Regions from separate parts of the Halomonas sp. NPDC076908 genome, predicted to be linked through region 1. Evidence: predicted binding sites of a transcription regulator. Region 1 holds the regulator's gene; each other region holds the start of a gene.
The links. The regulator LexA, encoded in region 1, represses DNA repair genes until DNA is damaged. The targets are predictions, from matches to a motif close to TACTGTNTANNTANACAGTA.
Positions count from the first base shown of each region.

Region 2: recN (DNA repair protein RecN) is a predicted target of LexA. The motif match lies at 4,103-4,122, and genes of this name have one in related genera.
Region 3: ACQKE4_RS11850 (DNA topoisomerase III) is a predicted target of LexA. The motif match lies at 4,210-4,229, and genes of this name have one in related genera.
Region 4: ACQKE4_RS09230 (PA0069 family radical SAM protein) is a predicted target of LexA. The motif match lies at 3,627-3,646, and genes of this name have one in related genera.

Region 1 covers NZ_JBNNIW010000014.1:40,165-45,790, forward strand. Annotated here, with positions in the region: gene nagZ (beta-N-acetylhexosaminidase) at 1-469, opposite strand, end outside; gene ACQKE4_RS10260 (L,D-transpeptidase family protein) at 585-1,121, opposite strand; gene ACQKE4_RS10265 (TetR/AcrR family transcriptional regulator) at 1,099-1,776, opposite strand; gene lexA (transcriptional repressor LexA) at 2,044-2,721, shown strand; gene ACQKE4_RS10275 (energy-coupling factor ABC transporter permease) at 2,732-3,403, opposite strand; gene purU (formyltetrahydrofolate deformylase) at 3,441-4,295, opposite strand; gene ACQKE4_RS10285 (ribonuclease J) at 4,553-5,626, shown strand, end outside.
Region 2 covers NZ_JBNNIW010000026.1:41,724-47,349, forward strand. Annotated here, with positions in the region: gene dnaJ (molecular chaperone DnaJ) at 2-1,144, opposite strand; gene dnaK (molecular chaperone DnaK) at 1,247-3,178, opposite strand; gene grpE (nucleotide exchange factor GrpE) at 3,330-3,971, opposite strand; gene recN (DNA repair protein RecN) at 4,170-5,626, shown strand, end outside.
Region 3 covers NZ_JBNNIW010000018.1:15,135-20,760, reverse strand. Annotated here, with positions in the region: gene ACQKE4_RS11865 (AmpG family muropeptide MFS transporter) at 1-952, shown strand, start outside; gene ACQKE4_RS11860 (SEC-C metal-binding domain-containing protein) at 984-2,801, opposite strand; gene ACQKE4_RS11855 (ABC1 kinase family protein) at 2,923-4,164, opposite strand; gene ACQKE4_RS11850 (DNA topoisomerase III) at 4,331-5,626, shown strand, end outside.
Region 4 covers NZ_JBNNIW010000012.1:58,123-63,748, forward strand. Annotated here, with positions in the region: gene ACQKE4_RS09220 (heavy metal translocating P-type ATPase) at 20-2,164, shown strand; gene ACQKE4_RS09225 (winged helix-turn-helix domain-containing protein) at 2,187-2,483, opposite strand; gene ACQKE4_RS09230 (PA0069 family radical SAM protein) at 2,525-3,607, opposite strand; gene ACQKE4_RS09235 (SDR family oxidoreductase) at 3,781-4,512, shown strand; gene ACQKE4_RS09240 (DinB family protein) at 4,573-5,115, shown strand; gene ACQKE4_RS09245 (hypothetical protein) at 5,166-5,621, shown strand.

The DNA.
Region 1 (5,626 bases):
GGATAAATGCACTACCCAGTTGGGCCACCTGTTGCGGGTCGCCGCTAAAGCTACGGTCGCCGATAACGCTGGAGATACCACTCTCTACATCGAGCACTGGAGCAAAACTTAAGTCCAGTCCACAGGCAGCCATCTCCATACCTAATAGCCAGCCTGCATCTTTCGCTAACGCCAGACCATCCACATGATTCGCTACATAACTTTCGCCAATGCGCGCCATGGCCGGAAGCCGTGTTAAGCCTTTTTTAATGCGCTGAACACGACCACCTTCTTGGTCAACCGCGAGCAGCAAATCGGCGCGCACGCGTCGAATGTCACTACACAGTTGGCGAACTTGGTAGCCATCTTCCACATTACGGGCAAACAAAATAACGCCCCCTACCTCAGGTTCAAGCAACAAGCGCTTTTCTGCGGCAGTCAATTTTGGGCCTTCAAGGTCGAGCATGACCGGGCCTAGCGGTTGAGTCATCGAGATAGGTCCATGAAAAGGGGCGATGATTCTAGACGATCGTCTAGCGGAGTCAAAATTTGGGCAGCGTTAACGTGCGTATTAGTGAATCAAATCTCAGTTAATCAAAGCTCAATTAATCAAAACACTGCCGATCGCCATGCAACCAAACCGGCGTTCCCGGGTTGGCTAAAGAAAAAATATACAGCAAGTCACTGTTGCGTAATCGAATACAGCCGTGGGAAGCGGCGACACCCATTGGCTGGTCAGGCGGCGTGCCATGCAAATAAATATAGCGACGCTGGGAGTCTACCTGCCCTCCTCTGTTAACCCCCTTCTCTAGACCGCACAACCAGAGAATGCGGGTCAAAATCCAATCGCGCGCTGGATGCACATCGGCAAGCTCTGGGGTAAGCACTTCACTTGTCCAACGGCGGCCGCGAAACACCGCATTTTCTGGCAAGCCTTCGCCGATAGCTGCTCGAACATAGTGCCAACCATGAGGCGTTTTACCACTGCCGTTACGCTCACCAATTCCAGCAGCACCTGAAGAAATAGCACACTCATGCAACACCTTAGGCCCGCGCCAACAGCGCAACTGTTGCTGAGTTGTATCAATTTCCAGCCAGATGCTTTCAGTGGGAGGTAGCTCAGCTAGCCTGGGCGTTTGCATGATTTCCTTCTTCTAAAGCAAGAGGTAACGGCGCGTTCATGGCTGCCACCACGACGGGCCGCAGCCGTCTAACTAAATCTCTAACGGTGACCTGTTCGTGGTAATCCTTTTCAGCAATGTCGCGTAGCGCGTCCAAACCTGAAAGCGTAAAGATCACTGTACCTAACATAAAGTGTAGCCGCCAAAAGCGCTCAGCGTCAGGGAGATCCGGCGTGGCTTTACGTACTAGCTCAGTGAAGCGTGTGAATACGTCACCATACTCTTGCTGAATATGGCGCCTCAAGTGTCCCTGGGCCTGGCTGTAGGCAAGGCCTAGCAGGCGCATAAACACTTTTAAACTGTTGCGCTCGGCAGGCACCGCAAGGACAGTGTTTGCCATGGTTTCAAGCAGGGTTTCAAGCGGAATCACTTGCCCTGCATGGGTCGCTTCCAGCTCATCAAGTGCGGTATGAAATCGCTGAGTGAAGGGGTCTAAATAGCGCGAAAAAACGGCCTGAATCAATGCTTTCTTGGAGCCAAAATGATAATTCACAGCGGCTAAGTTGACGCGCGCTTTACTAGTGATGTTGCGCAACGAAGTTTCAGCGAAACCTCGCTCTGCAAACAGCACTTCAGCGGTGTCGAGTATACGTGTCACCGTATCAGATTGAGCCATGGCGCTCTCCAGGGAAACGGGTGTTTAAAACATAGCAAAATACTATGCCATAACTCAGATAGGCTCAACGCTTGATTTGTTACTAAAAAAACCAAGCAATGCTTAAGAAAAAATATCGTTTTAAACAATTGAGAACGTTCCAAGCGAGATAAATATGAGTATTGACGAGCCATATACTGGACAGAGGAACATACTGTATACTTAAACACTTATAACTTAGTCACCCTTTAATTTGTTACTGTCTATTCACTATTTATGGAGTCTGGTATGTCGCGTCCGCTAACCGCTCGTCAACAGCATGTATTTGATTTTATCGTTAAGACTATGGGCGAATTTGGCTACCCTCCAACACGCGCTGAGATTGCTAAAGCGCTTGGCTTCCGCTCGCCAAATGCTGCTGAAGAGCACTTGCGCGCGCTAGAACGTAAAGGCGTGATTCGAATTATCCGCAATACGTCGCGCGGTATCCGGCTGCCCAACCAAGAGCCGCAGGAAACTATCGATCCTACTGTCGCTACGCTGCCTGCAAACGTGGATTCAAATCCCACCGGCTTACCGGTCATTGGTGAAGTGGCCGCTGGAAGCCCAATCTTGGCCGCCGAACACATTGATCGCTACTGCCCGTTACCGCCTGAATACTTCACGCCTAAAGCAGACTACCTGCTTCGGGTACGCGGACTATCCATGAAGGATATCGGCATTTTAGAGGGCGATTTATTGGCAGTTCACCGCACAGAGCGAGTACGCGATGGGCAGATCGTTGTAGCTCGATTGGATGATGAAGTGACGGTTAAGCGCTTTAAACGCCAAGGACATCAGGTAACCCTGTTTGCTGAAAATAATGACTTCGCTCCGATTGAAATCGATCTACGCTCACAATCTCTTGAGATCGAAGGCGTTGGCGTTGGCGTCATTCGTGGAGGCAATGGCCAAGCGCTCGGCTAACAACAGCCCTCTACTGCATATCGATATAACGGTGGTCATTAAAAGTGGCCACCCAATCAGGATGGTAGACCAGCAGAATACTCAGCAGCATGCCGGTAATAAAGGCCTCTGACGGCATGAGCAGAGGCAAGAAGCGAGCGTACTCCTGAGCTAGAAAAATCGCGTCAGGATCGGTTCCGGCGACAATGATCAGCAAAACTACAGTAAGCCCGCCCCCTAGCGTAGCTAATGCGGCCCCGAAGAAACCACACGCAAACAGAAAGACCATTAAGTTATCTGGCAGGCGGCGGTCTACCAACCGCCAGACCACACCAATGATAGTCGCTGGCACAATCCCCGTCACCAGCACATTCGCCCCTAATAGCATCCACTCATTGCGGCCGATAATAACCATTGCCACATTGATCACGACATTGCTGATCAAAGCCAAGGGCACTTTGAATATCAGCGTCATTAAGGCGGTAAATACCAGATGCAGCGTTAGCCAGTCGACCGCCTGAGCGCGTAGCTGCCACATCAGCACCACCGCCAGAGTCGCGCCCAGCCAGCGGTGCTGAAGCTCCGTATCGTCAATTAATGCTTGCCACGGCTGCCGCCAGAGAGCCCAAACCATAACGCATAGCGAGAGTAGCGAAGTGAGCAATAGCGCCCAGGGCGCTAATACACTTTGCGCAAATGACATGGCAGCCTCCCTGGTGAGTGAGCGTTATGATGAGCTGTTAGCTGAAAACAACCGTTTTGTTGCCATGAACAATTACGCGATCTTCTAAATGCCAGCGTAAGCCGCGCGCAAGCACTGCTTTCTCAACATCACGTCCAAAGCGGACTAAATCTGTGGGCGTATGACAGTGGCTTACCCGGTGAATGTCCTGTTCGATGATAGGGCCCGCATCGAGTTCCTCGGTCACGTAGTGGCAGGTAGCACCAATGAGCTTAACGCCGCGTTGATAAGCCTGATGGTATGGCTTCGCGCCCGCGAAAGAGGGTAAGAAACTGTGGTGAATATTAATTACTCTTCCTGCATAGCGTTCGCATAACTCAGGCGGAAGAATTTGCATATAGCGCGCCAGCACGACGCAATCCGCGCGAACAGCGTCTATTTCAGCCTGAACCTGGGCAAACGATGCCTGCTTATTTTCAGGGTCAACCGGCACATGGTGATAAGGGATACCGTACCACTCGGTTAGCGAACGCATATCATCATGGTTGGAAATAACGCTGACAACATCGCAATCCAACTCTCCTGCCTGCCAACGGTAAAGCAGATCAACCAGACAGTGTGACTCCCGCGACACCATCAGCACTACACGACGACGCTTCTGTGTATCCACCAGCGACCACCGCATATTGAACTCGCTGGCCACCGGCTCAAACGCAGCTCGCAGCGCTTCCACCGACATGCCCACTGAATCCGCTAAAATTTCGTAGCGCATAAAAAAGCAGCCGGTTTCTAGATCGGAGTGCTGACTTGCTTCAGTGATAGAGCCGCCCTGCTGAGCAATAAAGCTTGAGACACTTGCAACGATACCTACCCGATCAGGACAGGAAACAACTAAACGATAATAATGGGACATGTGAGCTACTCTTGACCTATTTCAATCCGACTGATTACCAAACCAGTCTCACAATCCCGCGACTGTGGACGTGAGACTGGGTTACGTAGTGTATCGGAAGGCCCTGGATGATTGTTAGCCGCCCCTGCCTTCCCGTATAGTTAAGGCATTACTTTTTAGGTTTTTTATAACTAATGCATTCACCTCGCGTTCAAATTCGTCCCCGTCGTCGCCCCCCCCTGCGCTTACTGCCGCTGGGGGGATGTGGTGAAATTGGAATGAATCTAACGCTCTACGGCTATGATGACCACTGGATAGCCGTTGATTGCGGCATGATGATTCGCCAGGATCTTCCTAACTCGCCGCTACAGGTGCCTAACCTTGATACCCCAAAAGCATTAGGCATTACCCCTAAAGCGCTGTTTATCACCCATGGTCATGAAGATCATATTGGCGCTGTGGCTTGGCTGTGGCCAATGTGGAACTGCCCCATTTATGCCACCCCTCTTGCGGCGGGCCTGTTGAGATTAAAATTTGCCGAGCATGGTCTTAGCAGTGCAGCTATACAGGTGATTGAACCTGGCGAAGCACTGGAAAGTGGGCCATTCACGTTACGCTATTTACTCTTAACCCACTCCATTCCAGAAAGCTGCGCATTGGTAATGCTGGCGGGCGGTTACCGCGTGTTACACACCGGTGATTGGAAGCTTGACCCTGAGCCGCTTATCGGCACGCCGATGAGCGCTACACAGTTTAGGGCCCTTGCACCCATCGATTTAGTAGTGGGCGACTCGACCAACGCTCCGATGCCCGGCCACTCCGGCAGCGAGGGGGACGTGGCCAAAGCATTAGCCAAAACCATCGCTAACTGCCAAGGCCGCGTGGTGGTCTCTTGCTTCGCCAGCAATTTGGCACGGGTGCTTGCCATTGGCCGCGCAGCGCAAAAATGCGGTCGCCGCATCAGCTTAATGGGCCGCTCAATGGAGCGGATGGTCAGCGTGGCGCGCGGGCTAGGCTATATGGATGATTTACCACCGCTGGTGCCCAATCATGACCTAGGCTACCTGCCACCGGATGAGGTGGTGATTATCGCCACTGGCAGCCAGGGAGAGCCTCGCGCTGCCCTTCAGCGCCTTGCTCAGGGACGCCATCCCTTTGTCGAACTGGAGCCCGGTGACAACATCATTTTTTCAGCTAAAGCGATTCCAGGTAATGAACGGCCAATCGAACAGTTAAAAAAGCGCTTAGTTCACTTAGGCGTGCGCCTTTACGATGAATTCACCAATCCTGAGTTACATGCCACTGGCCACCCTGCTCAGGAAGAGTTAATTAAACTTTACCTGTGGATTAAG
Region 2 (5,626 bases), on a different contig from region 1:
CCTAAGACTTCATATCTTCAAAAAAGCTTTTCACACTGTCGAAGAAGCCGGTCTTCTTGGGCGAGTGGCTGTGGCTATTGCTGCCATCGAAGCTCTCTTGTAGCTGGCGCAGTAGATCGCGCTGCTCGTCGTTAAGCTTCACCGGTGTTTCAACCACGACCTTGCATAGAAGATCGCCTGCTACACCGCCACGCACGGGCTTCACGCCTTTACCACGCAGGCGGAACAGCTTGCCTGTTTGGGTTTCGGGCGGAATTTTCAGCTTCACGCGACCATCGAGTGTGGGTACTTCAAGCTCGCCACCTAGTGCTGCATCAACGAAGTTGATCGGTACTTCACACTGTAGGTGTTTACCATCACGCTGGAAAATATGATGCGGCTTGATTGCGACCTGCACGTACAGATCACCAGGCGGGCCACCGTTAACGCCGCTTTCGCCTTCACCATTTAAGCGAATGCGGTCACCGGTATCCACACCGGGCGGAATCTTGACGGAAAGCGTGCGCGTTTCACGTACACGTCCTTCACCATTACACTTATGGCACGGCACTTTAATGTGCTGCCCAGAGCCATGACAGGTGGGGCAGGTTTGCTGAACGGCAAAGAAGCCCTGCTGCATGCGCACTTGGCCATGACCATGACAGGTAGGGCAGGTCTCTTTACTGGAACCGGGTTCAGCACCGCCGCCATCGCAACGGTCACACTCAATATGACGCGGTACGCGAATATCGACCGTGGTGCCAGCAACAGCACTTTCCAGATCCAGCTCTAAGTTGTAGCGAAGGTCGGAACCACGTGCCGGGGCATTGGGGCCACGACGACGGCCACCACCGCCACCAAAAATATCGCCAAACACATCGCCGAAAATATCGCTAAAGTCGCCGGCACCCGCACCGCCACCAAAACCACCGCCTTGGCCGTCAACGCCTGCATGGCCAAACTGGTCATAGGCAGCGCGCTTTTCGCCGTCGCTAAGCACTTCATAGGCTTCAGACACCTCACGGAATTTTTCCGCTGAAGTGTTATCGTCCGGGTTTCGGTCAGGGTGGAATTTTTGCGCCAAACGGCGATAGGCCTTCTTGATCTCTTTCTGATCGGCCCCTTTTTCAACACCCAGGACTTCGTAATAATCGCGTTTGGACATAGGCCCTACGCCTCCTGGTTAGCTATGTGCGTCTTGGCCGCGGAAACAGCAACGCGGGAGTTAGCTCCCGCGTCACCGCTTTCCTTGGCAGAAAGAGGTTAATTACTGCTTTTTCTGATCGTCGTTGACTTCTTCGTACTCGGCGTCAACTACGTCATCTTCTGGCTTGGAGCCTGTGCTTTCGCCCTCACCACCCTCTTGCTGAGCCGCTTCCGCCTGCTCGGCGTACATTTTCTGCGCTAGCTGGCCGGAGGCTTCGGTCAACGCATCCAGTTTTTTCTGGATGTTGTCAGCATCGTCACCTTTAATCGCTTCTTCAAGCTCGGCGATTGCGGTCTGAATCGTTTGCTTCTCGTCTTCCGTCGCTTTGTCGCCTGCTTCTTCCAGTGTTTTCCGCGTGGCGTGAATCATGCCATCGGCTTGGTTACGCAGCTGTACCAGTGTTTCAAACTTTTTATCTTCTTCCGCGTGCGCTTCTGCATCGCGAACCATCTGATCAATCTCTTCGTCCGACAAGCCGCTAGAGGCTTTAATGATAATGGACTGCTCTTTGCCAGTGGCTTTGTCTTTCGCCGATACGTTCAAGATACCGTTGGCATCCAGATCAAAGGCAACTTCAACCTGCGGCACACCGCGTGGGGCAGGCGGAATGTCGGCGAGATCAAAGCGACCCAGCGATTTGTTCTGCGCAACTTGCTTACGCTCACCCTGAACGACGTGAATGGTCACGGCCGTTTGGTTGTCATCCGCGGTTGAGAAGGTTTGTGTCTTCTTGGTCGGGATGGTGGTGTTCTTATCGATCAGCGGCGTCATCACGCCACCCAGGGTTTCGATACCCAGGGTTAGCGGAGTAACGTCGAGCAGCAGCACGTCTTTAACGTCACCGCCCAGTACGCCACCTTGAATCGCTGCACCAACGGCAACCGCTTCGTCAGGGTTGACGTCTTTACGTGCTTCTTTACCGAAGAAGTCAGCCGCCTTCTTCTGCACCATCGGCATACGTGTCTGACCACCGACCAAGATTACTTCGTCGATTTCCGATGCTGACAGGCCAGCGTCTTTCAGCGCCATTTTGCAAGGCTCAAGCGAACGCTGAACCAAATCTTCAACCAGCGACTCAAGCTTGGCGCGCGTCACCTTAACGTTAAGGTGTTTCGGGCCAGTGTTATCAGCCGTGATGTAAGGCAGGTTCACGTCAGTATGCTGAGCGCTAGACAGCTCAATCTTGGCTTTTTCAGCGGCTTCTTTCAGGCGCTGCATGGCCAGGTTGTCGCCAGAAAGATTAATACCGCTATCGGCCTTGAACTGGTCAACCAGGTAGTTGATCAATGCTAGGTCAAAATCTTCGCCGCCCAGGAAGGTGTCGCCGTTGGTGGCCAACACTTCAAACTGAGTTTCGCCGTCAACGTCAGCAATTTCGATGATAGAAATATCGAAAGTACCGCCACCCAGGTCATACACGGCGATGGTTTTGTCGCCGCGCGATTTGTCCATACCGTAGGCCAGTGCGGCAGCGGTTGGCTCATTGATGATGCGCTTAACGTCTAAACCCGCAATGCGACCTGCGTCTTTAGTGGCTTGACGCTGGCTGTCGTTGAAGTAAGCAGGCACGGTAATAACCGCTTCGGTCACCGGCTCGCCAAGGTAATCTTCAGCGGTCTTCTTCATTTTCTTCAGCACTTCCGCACTTACTTGCGGAGGAGCCATTTTCTTGCCTTTTACCTCTACCCAGGCATCACCGTTATCAGCTTCGGTGATTTTGTACGGCACCATTTTGATATCTTTTTGGACGACGTCGTCTTTAAAGCGACGGCCAATCAGGCGCTTGATGGCGTACAGGGTGTTTTCTGGGTTAGTTACCGCTTGGCGCTTAGCCGCTTGACCTACCAGCGTTTCTCCATCATCGGTATAAGCGATAATGGATGGTGTGGTACGGCCACCTTCGGCGTTTTCAATCACCTTAGCGCTGTCACCATCGAGCACGGCCACACAAGAGTTAGTGGTGCCCAGGTCGATACCAATAATACGTCCCATAGCAATAACCTCGAATTTGGTAGTTATAAACAAAAAACTGAAAATTTAGCTTTTAAAGCTTATCTGCGGGTTTCCCCGCTGGGTTGCCCTTTATTTGGGGGCCACCGCTGGCTTTTCAAGGCTTTTTTTCACACCTTGTGTTGCCATTTATTTAATTGGCTTTCTGACTCACCACCACCATGGCCGGGCGCACTAGACGACCATTGAGCAAATAGCCTTTCTGCATAACGTCCATCACGGTGTTCGGATCAAGATCAGGGTTGGGCACCATGGCCATTGCTTCATGCACCTGGGGATCGAAGGGCTCGCCGTGTGGCTCAACGCTCTCAACGCCAAACTTGTTGAGCACATCAAGCTGCATCTTCAGGGTCATGGAAACGCCTTCGCGATGAATGTCTGAGGCCCCTTCTTTCATGGTTTCAAGCGCCTTCTCCAGGCTATCCACCACAGGCAACAACTCTTTAACAAATTTCTCTAGGGCAAACTTGCGGGCTTTTTCCGCTTCTTGCTCAGCGCGACGGCGCACGTTTTGTGCTTCGGCGGCGGCGCGCAAAGTCTGGTCTTTGGCCTCAGCCAGGCTTTGCTCTAACTCACTTACCTGGGCAGCCAGCATTTCCGCTTCAGGATTATCAATGCTGCCTTCCAAGGGCTCTTCATCGTTAATCAGTCCCTCTAGCTCACCTTCCATCAGGCGCGCTTCAGCCTCTTGCTCAGCGGCCTGCTCGGCACCATCCGCCTCGTGCTCACGGCGGGCCAGCTCGTCGTCCAACGGTGTTTGCGGCTCTTTTGCCATGTCGTGCTCCTAAAAAGTAACGCGCTGCCACCCTAGGCCAGACGCAAATAAATGAAGTTTTAACTAACTATGTTGGCTATATGGGGGCCATAAATTCCATCTCAAGAGGTGCATTGAAGTGAGTTATTAACTACTGTATAAATCAACAACTATTGGATAAGTATCCAGCTTCTGTGCTGAACCGCCTCAGGAGGCGCTATGCTTACTCAGCTTGCCATTCAAGATTTCGCCATTGTCGACCACTTAGAGCTCGATCTCACCGGCGGCATGACCGCGATTACCGGGGAAACCGGCGCGGGAAAATCCATTCTACTTGGGGCGCTTGGGCTATGCCTGGGCGAGCGTGCCGATGCCGGCAGCGTGCGCCACGGCCGCGAGCGTACGAATCTCTCCGCACGGTTTGATATTCAGCACCTGCCTGCCGCTGTGGAATGGCTTCACTCCCGAGAGCTACCCACTGACGAGTGCTTACTGCGCCGGGTGGTAACGGCGAGTGGCCGCTCCAAAGCGTGGATCAACGGTCATCCTGTGACTATTTCCGATTTAAAGTCGCTGGGCGAGCAGCTCATTCAAATTCATGGTCAGCATGCCCATCACGCGCTAATGCGCGAAGAGACGCACCTGACGCTGCTAGATGATTATGCGGATCTCAACGGTGCCACCGCGCAGTTAGCCGATACCTTTCGTGAGTGGCGCAATGCTCGACGCAAACTTAAAAAACTAAGCGAAGAAGGCAGCGAAGTAGAAGCAAAGCGGCAATTATTGCGTTACCAGGTTGAAGAACTCGATCAACTGGGGTTAGCCGAGGGTGAATTAGCCACACTTGAGGAAGAGCAACACACTCTAGCCCATGCTGAAGAGACGCTGCGTGAAACTCAGTTTGCGGCTGACTGCTGCGCTAGCGATGAAGGCGGCGCGCACTCCTTACTAAACCAAGCCTTTGCTCACCTAAGCGCTTTGCCGGGTAGCGACAAAGGCACATTGGCAAACACTCTTGCGATGCTGAGCGATGCGCGGATACAGGTGGAAGAAGCCTCCAGTGAGCTGAATCGTTTGGCGAGTACAACCGAATTAGACCCTGAACGGCTCGCTTGGGTTGAAGAGCGAATGACCGATGTCCACCGCATTGCGCGTAAGCATCATATTGCCCCCGAAGAGCTCTGCGCGTTACACGCCAACTTACAGCGGGAAGTCGCCCAGCTGGAAGAAGGCGGCGGTGATCTTGAAGCATTAAGCGCCCAGGTGGTTGAGTACCGTGAACGCTACCGCCAGGAGGCTAAAAAAATCAGCGACAGCCGTCAGAAAGCAGCGGTTCGCCTAGGCAAAGAGGTACAGCAACAGTTGGCCTTTTTGGCCATGGGCAAAGCGCGTTTTGAAGTGGAAGTAACTGGCAAAGATGCACCCAGCCCAGAAGGGCTTGATCGCGTGCAGTTTTTGATTAGCGCCAATCCTGGCCAACCCGCCCGACCATTGGCCAAAATCGCCTCTGGCGGTGAGCTTTCGCGCATCAGCTTGGCGATACAGGTGGTGGCAGCAACGCACTCCACCGTCCCAAGTTTGATCTTTGATGAAGTGGACGTGGGTATTTCCGGTGCGACCGCTGAAATCGTTGGCCAGTTGTTACGCAAGCTAGGCGAGAACGGTCAGGTAATGAC
Region 3 (5,626 bases), on a different contig from region 1:
TGACGCCTACCGTATCGAGTCGGCCGACGACGATGTTCAAGCCGCCATGGCCTCAACTTATATTATTGGCTATCGCGGAGGATTACTGGCCGCAGGTGCAGGGGCGCTCTACATTGCAGCCTCTGCCTCTTGGGATGTTGCCTATCTCAGCATGGCAGCACTGATGGGTATTGGTGTGCTAACCGTACTAATACGTCCTGAGCCCAAGCGAGCATCGCTCTCCATTCAACTTATTCACGAACCCAAGGTACGTGCGTTTATCCGCGCTAGCCGTGGAAAACCCAAGATTTTCCGCCGCTTGGGTGCGTGGAGTATTGGTGCTCTTGTCTGCCCGTTCACCGATTTTTTCAGCCGATACGGGGTGAAAGCGCTGTGGATTTTGGTATTTATTGCAGTGTTTAGAATTAGCGACTTGGCCATGGCATCTATGGCCAACCCGCTGTATATCGATTTGGGGTTCACGCTGGCAGAGATTGCTAATGTGACCAATATCTTTGGCATTGCGATGAGTATTACCGGCGGGATTTTAGGCGGACTTTTCGTGGCCCGTTATGGCATCGGCCCGCTGTTGATTTTCGGTGCCGCCATGGTGATGGTAACGAATTTACTGTTTGCAGTACTTGCCATGGTCGGCAATCAGCTACCTATGCTGGTGATCACCATTATTGGTGACAACCTCGCCAATGGCTTGGCCAGTGCGGTGTTCATCGCCTTTCTTTCAAGCCTTACCTCGCGCGCATATACCGCGACACAATACGCGCTGTTCTCGTCGCTAATGACACTGCCAGGTAAATTTTTAAGCGGTTTTGGTGGGCTGGTGGTTACAGCTCAGGGCTACCCGAGCTTTTTCGTGATTGCCACACTGCTCGGCATACCAGCGATTGTTTTAGCGATCTGGATCAGCCGAGACAAGCAGTTGGTGCCTACGCCAAATGCTACCAAGCCCGCATAAGCGGGCTTGGTAGTAGGGTCTAATAATGGGCCTAGCGATGGGCGTCTAGCCAATCCAACGCGCCTGGTGTTGTCCGCCACTGATCACGCATCAGTGTGCGGTACTGCCATGCTTCCGCGCGTGAGCCAGGATCAACCTGCCCATCAGGGTGGGGCATGGAGGGGCGTGGGCTCTCAGCGCAAATTAGCTCTAACGCATGGCGATTATGTTTAACCACATCACCAAGCGAGGTCTCTGCCGCTTCATGCCGTTCAAGCCGATAGAGTGCCAGGGTTTTACCCATTAACAGTCCCAGCACTAACGAGCCATCGTCGTCATTCTCTTCAGCCAGCGCCAGCGCTTCCTCGTTACGATGATCGCGTAACAGTTGATCTAGCACCAATTCGCGCAGCCCCAAGCTATCTTCCTGGTCGATCAACAACAGCTCTTCAGCCAGTTCACGGGAGTGCTGGCGAGCACCACGCTCCATACCTACCACCAGTGCTAAGCCGGTGCGCAGCAGCATGGCATTATTGGCATCATCCCAACACAGGTTGCCATCGCCTTCGGCACGGGCCTGCTCTAGCCAGCGTGATAAACGCAACGCCAGTGGCTCTAGTAAGCTCGGCGCCATCCACGGCAGGCTGCCAAAGCGGCTGGTCAGCGCCAGGGTTAAGTCTTGCACTACTTGAGGCGCATCAAGCCATTCTGGATGCGAGCAGAGTGCTGGCATCCACTCCATCGCGTTAATCCAAGGGTCCGCTTGAAAACCCAGTGCAACGTCTTCATCGACGAGCACTTGAAAATGCTCATGCCAGGCAGCAAACAGCGTCGCCTCGCGGGCACTGGTGTTGTAAAGCAAACGTCCGCTTTCAGGGTCCGCGCTCACATCGATTTTGGGTGCGGTGGGCAATTCAGTCAGTAACGCTTGCAGAGCAATCAGTGGCGTTGAAAGGTCTTCTTCAGCGCTGAGTAGTTGGTCAGCTAGCGTGGCACCTGGGTTCTCCGCCAGGGCGGCCAAAAAATCCAGCTGATCTTCATCCAGTTCACCTTGGCGAACCAGGCGACGATACCAGAAGTTGGCGCGCTCTTTGGCTTCCTGTTCGTGACCTTCATGGAGCAGCAGCATAGCCTCAATATAGGCAAGCGTGGGCGAATCAGGCAGCGCTTGCTGAGCTTTAACAAAAGCACCACGGGCGCTATCCAGGTCATCGTTATCAAGGTGCATCAGACACAAACGCTCAAGTGCCACACCACGCAAAAACAGCGGCCCGCGCTCCATGACGTCATCAAGCAGATCCGCACGCTTACGGGTGAAACCACGCTCCTGATAAATATCCAGCAGGATTTCAAAAGCAGGTTCAGCCTGCTCCGGCAACCGCGACCAGTCGCTGCCATCGAATAACGATTCAAGGATTTGCATAGCGCGGCCGGTCTGTCCGCTTTCAGCCGCAATTAGACCAGCTTCCAGCAGTGCTTGAGGCGGAGCTTGCTGGCTATCCAGCGCGGCTTTCAGAGTTGCGCCTTTCCATTCGCGTAGCGAAAGCATCCACATCATCTGATCAGGAATTTCAGTGGGGAAATCAATCCGGTAGCAGCACTGCTTAAATTTGCGCCCAGAATCACACCAACACGGCTCATTTCGCCCAGGCGTGGCCAGCGGCTCACAGGCAAAACCTAACCGCTCCAGCGGTGTTTGCGACCACAGCACCGGTGCCAGCGCCTGGGCCATTGCCACATCGCCTTCGAATGCGTCCGCGCCCTTGGCACGCACCCAGGTCATGAAATCCGGATAGTGTTCTTGTTGCCTGATTGCCGAGAGTGCCCCGGAGGCAAATCCCAGCAGCTGATCGACCCATACCGCCAGCATTGCCGTCTCCACTGCGTTAAACGATGTCTATAAACGATGTCTTTAAATCACGATGACTAAAATGAAAGCGACATAGTTTATCACGAAGGCCGACTTCACCGCAGCGGCAATCGGTTCATCGTTAATGGGCCCGTTTAAGCAGTGGAATCGAACGTTCTTGCATATCTAACCGCGCCCCTAAACGCACCAGATTCCAGTAGTGACCGTTCAACGCGCGAGACAGTAATAAGGTATCCGCCGGGGGCTGCAGGCGGTCCATGGCGGCCCATACTTTAGGGGTTAGTTCACGCAGCCGGTAATGCACCCGGACATCGCTGAAATCTTGTTCGCCTGGGGCAAACAGTGGTGCAATACACTCCGCGGACTCTTTATATAGCGCCAGTGGCGCCCCCTGCCCCTGGCGCCCACCCATTTTCATTAGCGCCTCATCCATGCCCATAGGATCATGCTTCAGTGTGGCATCAAGCAGTTGCATCATCGCCTTAATGCGCGCTTCAGGTACTGCAATCACCGCGCCTAAATCGTAAATGATCAACCGCCCTTGATCATCAGCGGCAAAGTTACCCGCATGGGGGTCGGCGTGCAGTTCACCGTAAGTAAATAGCTCTTGGGTGATCCAATCTGCCAGTGCATGGGCAACGCCTTGGCGTGTGGCATCATCAGCTTGTGCTAACTCACGCAGCGGCGTGCCGCCTACATAGCGCATCGCTAGTACGTGCTGCCCGGAAAGTGCTGGTAGCGGCTCAGGAATCACTAGTCTCGGATCATCTTTATAGCGCTCGCGATAACGCGCCAGGGCATCAGCTTCTGCATGGTAATCCAACTCCCCACGCAGGCTTTCGGCAAGCTCATCAAACAGCGCGTCCAGTCTGGCCTGGGGCACTTTGAACCAGCGACCTAAGCGCATAATGCGCCGCACCTGAACCAAATCACTCTCTAATACCTCAGCCAAGCCAGGGTACTGAACTTTCAATACAATGGTTTCACCTTTATGGGTGGTTGCCCGGTGCACCTGCCCCATTGAGGCACTGGCAAACGGACGCTCTTCAATCTCACTGAAGTAGTGATCAATATCTCCATACTGCATCGCCAAAGCTTCACGAATTTTTGACCAGGGCATAGGTTCGGCCTGACGCTGCAAGCGGGCGAGCTCCTCAGCTAGGTCAGGCGGTAGCAGGTCATCCCATTGAGACATGATTTGGGCAAGCTTCATGGCCGGGCCTTTGAGTTCAGATAACCCCTCAAACAGCGCTTCGCCGAGTGCCCGCCAATCTGCTTGGCCGCCGAGCCGTGTCTTCAACAGCGCACCACCGGTACGCGCCCCTAACCCCATCAAGCGTCGTGTTCTGCCGCGCTCACGCATTGGTTATGCCCCTTAAAACTAACTACACTCAATTATTTATACACAATCTATACAACTTAACAGCATTGATAACTTGCCGCATCACTATCCTCTCCCCTTCAACCTAACCTCCAAAGCGTCTGCTACTATAGCCGCCACCGATGGATACGATGAAGGCCCCGCTGCTATGCGCCTGATAATTGCCGAAAAACCCAGCCTCGCCCAAGCCATTGCCGAAGCGTTACCGGGCACTAGCAAGCGCCAGGATGGTGCCATTATGTGCGGTGATACGACGGTAACATGGTGCCTGGGCCACCTGCTGGAGCAGGCACCACCCGAAGCCTATGACCCCGCTGATAAGCAGTGGCGGCTGGATCGGCTACCTATCGTGCCGCAACAGTGGAAACTAATGCCCCGCTCGAAAGCGCGTGGTCAGCTAGCGGTGATTCGCAAGCTGATTAAACAAGCGACGGATGTGGTACACGCAGGCGATCCTGACCGCGAAGGCCAGTTGCTGGTTCAGGAAGTGATTGAGTACATGAAGTATCGCGGCCCAGTGCAGCGGCTACTGATTAGCGATCTTAACAAGCCAGCCGTCAGCCGAGCACTGGCGAAACTGCGCTCTAACGTTGAGTACCAGCCGCTGTTTGAAGCTGCACAGGCACGCTCCCGTGCTGACTGGTTGTATGGCATTAACCTTACCCGCGCCTGGACACTCACCGGCCGCCAAGCGGGTCACGACGGCGTGCTCTCTGTTGGTCGCGTACAGACGCCTGTACTGGGGCTAATCGTGCGCCGCGACAACGCCATCCGTGACTTTGTCCCCCACCCCTTTTATCCGCTATGGGTGGATTTAAGGGTTGCCCAGGGGCAGTTGCGTGCCTGGTGGGCACCTAAAGAGCACGAGCCGCTAGATGACCAAGGGCGCTTAATTGATCGCACTCCCGCTGACACTTTGGCCGCTCAGCTGCCCGGCGCATCTGGCAAACTGACCAAACTCGATCAGCAAGAGAAACGCCAGGCTCCGCCGCTGCCCTACTCGCTCTCTGCCCTACAGGTAGACGCCGCCCGCCGTTACGGGCTCTCTGCCCAGGTGGTGCTGGACATTTGTCAGCGACTTTACGAGCGCCACAAACTGATTACTTATCCGCGTTCAGACTGCCGCTACCTGCCGGAAGATCATCTTCAGCTTGCCCAACGCAGTCTTTCCAGCTCCTGCCAGAACGATGAAACACTTCAACAGTGGCTTAATGGCGCTGACTTCACTCTGCGCTCAAAGGCCTGGAACGACAAGCAGGTAGGTGCGCACCACGCCATAGCGCCTACCGGAAAACCGGCTGATTTCAGTCAGCTTTCCGACACCGAAGGCCATGTGCTTCGGCTGGTGGTACGCAACGTGATGGCGCAGTTCTACCGCCCGCTACGTACCTTCGAAGTCAAAGCCGAATTCACTTTGCTTAACGAGGCCTTCCGTGCCCGTGGC
Region 4 (5,626 bases), on a different contig from region 1:
GCTCTATACCCTCCACGGCATGTGGTGTACCAGTTGCGCTCTAGCCGTGGAGGGCTCCCTCAAACGCCTTGATGGTGTACGTGATGTTAGCGTGCACTATCCAAGTGCCACCCTCTGTATCAATGGCACTGCCGCCGTGACGCAACTAGCAACTCTTGCCCCAAAGGTAAAACGCCTGGGCTACCGGCTGACTGAACTCGAGCCGGTGGCAGATGCCCATGCGCGATTAGATGAGGAGAGCCGCTATTTAACGCTTCGGCTGATGGTCGGCTCGCTATTTGGCATGTGGACCATGCTGGCTTCATTGCTGATTTACGCCGGTGCACTGCCTAGTGAGCAGGTCGAGTTAGTGGTGGCGTGGGTGTCGGGGGCTTTTTCGCTTCCTGTGGTGCTGTTCTCTGGTGTGCCTTTTTATCGTGCCGGATGGCGCACGCTGCTGGCTAAACGTCCCGGTATGGATGTTTTGGTCAGTCTTGGGGTTATTGGAGCGGTGATCGTTTCATTTGGGCTGCTCTGGCGCGACTCGTCTGAAGTGTATTTCGATACGGCCGTCATGCTGATTGTGCTTTTGTTGGTAGGACGGCTGGTGGAAACGCTTTGCCGCCACCGTGGGCTAAAAGCACTGGATGCCCTGGCACTGCCTGATGTGAACATAACGGCTTGGCAAGAGGAAGCCTGGATATCACGACCTGTAGCTGAAGTGCACACCGGGATGCGCGTGGAGCTAGCTCCCGGTGAGCTGGTGGCCCTTGATGGAACCCTAGAAGGCCCAGGATGGATCGACACCGCCTCACTGACCGGTGAAAGCTTACCGCGCCACTTTAATGCCGGGCAGACCGTATATGCTGGCTGCCGCTATCTCGGCGCCACACCCTTAGTGATGCAGGTAAGCGCGGGGGTAGGTAAGCGCCGGTTGGATAAGCTGTGCGATGAAATGCGTCGTTATCAAGCCAAAAAAGGCGAGCTTCAGAAGCTTGCTGATCGCTTTGCCGCCTGGTTAAGTCCCTTAGCGCTCCTCCTCGCGCTGGTTACGCTGCCCGCTGCGTTGTTATTTGGGGTGGGGTGGGAAGATGCCTTTGTGCGCGCACTTTCGGTGTTAGTTGTGGCATGCCCTTGCGCCGTGGGGCTTGCAGTACCGCTAGCAAGTCTTGCGGGGAGTGGGCAAGCCATGCAGCAGGGTATTGCACTGCGAGATCCTGCTGCCCTCGAAACCTTGGCGCGTATTCGCTCGGTCGCGCTGGATAAAACGGGTACCTTAACCACCGGTAGCCATACGGTGCTTCACTGGCAGGCGCGGCAGGGAATTGATTTACCCACGTTACAACGCAAGCTCAGTGTCGCCGTTGTGGGAAGTGAGCACCCGCTCGCGCAGGCGTTAGTGCGCTGGTCGGATAATCACCGTGGCCAGCATCCCGAGCAGTGTATAGAAGTAAACGAATCGCCAGGGGAAGGGCGCCGTGTACGATTAAGTAGCGGTGAATGGTTAACCCTAGGTAGCGCTAAGTGGCTTGCTAGTCAGTGCATTGCGCTTCCTCCCGAGGCGGAAGACGTCACTCTGGCTTTTGCTTCTCAAGTAATGGTAGCCGATGAGGCGGGCTGGTTAGCGACGCTCTATCTCACCGATCAACCGGTGAGCGATGCTGAGTCTAGTGTCAAACGCCTTATCGCTTCAGGTTATGTGGTGGCGATGATCAGCGGTGACCGACAGGGTGCGGTGAGTTGGTTAGGCGAACGGGTTGGGTTAGCCCGGGAAGCTTGCTACGCTCAGCGCTCACCTGAAGCTAAAGCGCGACTATTGCAAGGGCTGCCATCGCCAACGCTATACGTGGGAGATGGTTTAAATGACACCTTGAGTCTGGCGGCGGCCGATGTGGGTATCGCACCATTAAGCGCTAGCGAGGCCGCCCGAGAAGGGGCTTCGGCGCAGCTAATGAAGCCGGGGATTGGCGGTGTTGTGAAGCTACTTAGCGTTGCCAAGCGCACCCGGCGCGTGATGGTTCAAAATCTGTTCTTTTCGGCGCTCTATAACACTTTGGCGTTGGGGCTGGTGATAATCATGGCGATACCACCGCTAGTCGCCGTTCTAGCCATGGCGGCTAGTTCGTTGACGGTGACTCTTAACGCCGCACGTCTGGCCTGGGCAGATCCGCATGATGAGGCTTAAACGACCGGTTTACTCTCACTTGTCATGAATAGCCAAGTGCTTGTTTAAGCCGCTCAGCATGTTGGGCCACCCAGTGGGGATCTATCGCGCCCCAGTCACGAATTTGGTAGCGGCCAATATTATGGCGCTCGCCCTCGTCTTTCATAAATACACACTCGATATCCAGCTCAGCTAGAGAGGCAATCGTGTCTTGTGCGGTTCGCCTCGGCATGCCGGTGGCTTCCATCAGCATGGGTACGCTAGCCACCCCTTGCTCAATCAAATGCGCTACATATAAGCGGCGATAAAAGCTTGATTTGGTTTTGCTAAGATCGGGCATTGGGCTTCCTTGGCAGCGAACTTATTAACGTTTCTGTTAGCTTAAATGAATAAATCCCCTTGTGCCCGCGGTGGTCTAAAATCTCGCGTATTTAAGCCCTGCTCGGTGCGATCCTGCATGTTCCATTGGCGGCTGGCACGGGCGAAACGTTGTGCAATCAAATCCGCAAATACCCCTTCACCGCGAAAGCGCTTTCCAAACTTGGCATCATAAGCTTTACCGCCGCGGCACTGGCGCATTAGGCTCATCACTTTAGCGGCGCGCTCTGGGTAGTGCGCTTCTAGCCAGGCTTCAAATAGCGGCGCGACTTCATAAGGTAAGCGCAGCAGCATCCAAGCAGCGGTGCGGGCGCCCGCGCGGCTGGCCGCTTCCAAAAGCTTTTCGATTTCATGATCGGTTAGTCCGGGGATCACTGGCGAAATCAGCGTGCCCACCGGAATGCCCGCCGTGTTCAGTTCGCGAATCGCCCGTAAGCGCGCCTGAGGCGATGCCGCCCGTGGCTCTAAGGTGCGTTTTAGATTAGCATCCAGGCTGGTTAAGCTCACAAATACGCGGACCAAACGGTGCTCGGCCATTTCGGATAGCAGCTCTAAGTCCCGCAGCACCAGGGTACTTTTAGTCACAATCGTAACGGGATGACGGCATGCCAGCAGTAGATCAAGTATTTGTCGAGTGGTTTGGTGTTTAGCTTCAAGCGGTTGATAGCAGTCGGTATTACCAGACAGATTAATCGGCCTACAGATATAGTTCGGATGGCACAGTTCTTCCGTTAACCGCTCAACTAAACCGCTACGAGCGATTAGCTTAGTTTCAAAATCTAACCCCGGCGATAAATCCCAATAGGCGTGTGAAGGCCGTGCATAGCAGTAAACGCAGCCATGCTCACAGCCGCGATAAGGATTCAGTGAGCGGTCAAAAGGTAAATCTGGCGACTTGTTCCAGGAAAGAGCGCTTTTGCTTACTTCTTCGCGTACTTCTGTGGCGATCGTGGTGGATGTTTTCTCCCGCCACCAACCGTCGTCTTCCGTCTCGCTGCGGGTAGGCGCAAAACGGTTATGCGGATCGTAAGTAGCTCCGCGGCCCTTATAGACCGTTGGTTGGTCTGGTTGGCTAAGAGATGCCATAGATCCACCTCTTTTTTTTGCATGATTTTATATACAGTAGTTGTGTGAGTGAAAGAAATCAATAGTGCGTCGGTGGCAACGCCTGATGGATGGTAAAAGGGAAGCTATCCAAGTAACGGCCACAGGGTTAATCTGATGGTAGGTTTGTGACCAAAAGCATCAAAGGGGGGATTATGTCGAAAGTGGTGATTGTGACTGGGGGTGGCCGGGGTATCGGTGCTGCGACTGCAAAATTGCTGGCGGCTAAAGGCTATGCAGTGTGCGTCAACTATATTGCTAATAGCGCACGGGCGGATGAGGTGGTTGATTGTATTAATCGTGCTGGCGGCCGAGCGTTTGCTCACCAAGCGGATGTTAGCAGTGAAACTGAGGTGGTCCGTCTATTTGATGCAACAGAAGCGCACTTTGGCAATGTGACACATTTGGTTAACAATGCAGGCGTTCTGTTCACTCAATCTAAACTGGTTGATATCGAGCTTGAGCGTTTCAACCATGTACTTAATAGCAATGTGGTTAGCTGTTTTCTTTGTTCGAGAGAAGCTGTTAGACGCTTCACATCAGGTGGCGCCATCGTTAATGTTTCATCGCTTGCCTCCCAAACAGGCTCGCCGTTTGAGTATGTGGATTACGCCGCATCAAAAGGGGCTATGGATACCCTGACCAAAGGGTTGTCGCGCGAAGTGGCCGCTGCGGGGATTCGTATTAACGCGGTTCGTCCCGGTTTTATCTATACTGATATGCATGCCGATGGTGGTGAGCCTGGTCGAGTAGACCGTTTAGCACCGCAAATTCCCATGCAACGTGGTGGTACCGCAGAGGAAGTGGCAAATACCATTGCTTGGTTGCTTTCGGATGAAGCTTCATACGTTACCGGGTCGTTTATTGATGTCGCTGGGGGGCGATAACGACGTTATCTAAGCGTTTGACAGGAATGCTGTTTTTGACATGGAAAGGTCTTTGCACTCATGAAAATTCAACAACACTTAAAGCTAATGGCCACTTATAACGAGTGGATGAACGCCCAGGTATACGATGCCGCTAGCAAGCTAAATTCAGCTGAGCTTATGGCAGATAAAGGCGCTTATTTCGGCTCTATTTATGGCACGCTGAACCATATTGTTGTGGCTGACACTATTTGGCTTAAGCGTTTTGCCACCCATCCATCTTCCACTGCAACGCTTGCAGTCATGGTTGCGCTGCCGATGCCAGAGCGCCTTGATCAAGTGATGTTTGATGACTTGGAGGGGCTAAAAGCGCATCGTCAATGGTTGGATAGCGTGATTATCAATTGGGTCGCAGCACTGACAGATGAGGACCTAGAGACCGTATTGAGTTACCACAATACAAAAGGGGTTCCGGCCATCCACAGTTTCTCAAGCCTGCTTTTTCACTTCTTCAATCACCAAACCCACCACCGCGGGCAGGTAACCACGCTGCTCTCCCAAGCCGGTTTAGATATTGAGGTTACCGACTTGCTGGCGCTGATACCGGATGAGGCTCAACCGTGATGCTTAACCAGCCAGCTTCTAGCCCAGCACCACCGCGTTAAGGATAGCTAATGAGACCCTTCTCAATTCTACTGATACGTATATTGGCAATTTACCTTGTGCTTAATCCATTGTTAGCAGTGTTGCCGATACTATTCAGTCCTGGTTCGGCTGAGCTAGTCGATGAATGGGTGCCTTTCATGGTGGCAGGCGTGTTAATGCCGATGGGAGCAGGCCTTTTACTGTGGTTTTTTGCCAGTGCATTGGCGAAAAAAATCCATGGTGGTACTGACCCTGAGTCCGGTGTAACGCTGAGCGAGACAGGCTTGGTGCGAGCAGGCAGCTTCTTAATTGGCGTTTATCTATTTATCCAGCATATGGGCATTGTGTTCAGCCAATATATGTCGGTAGGGTTTATCGCCTATGGCTCATTAATTGTTATCGCGCTGAGTGTATATTTGATTGTGGGAGTGGGTTCTATAGGTATGCTTTATAAGAAAATAAAGTATGCTGGCAGTGGCTTATAAACCAA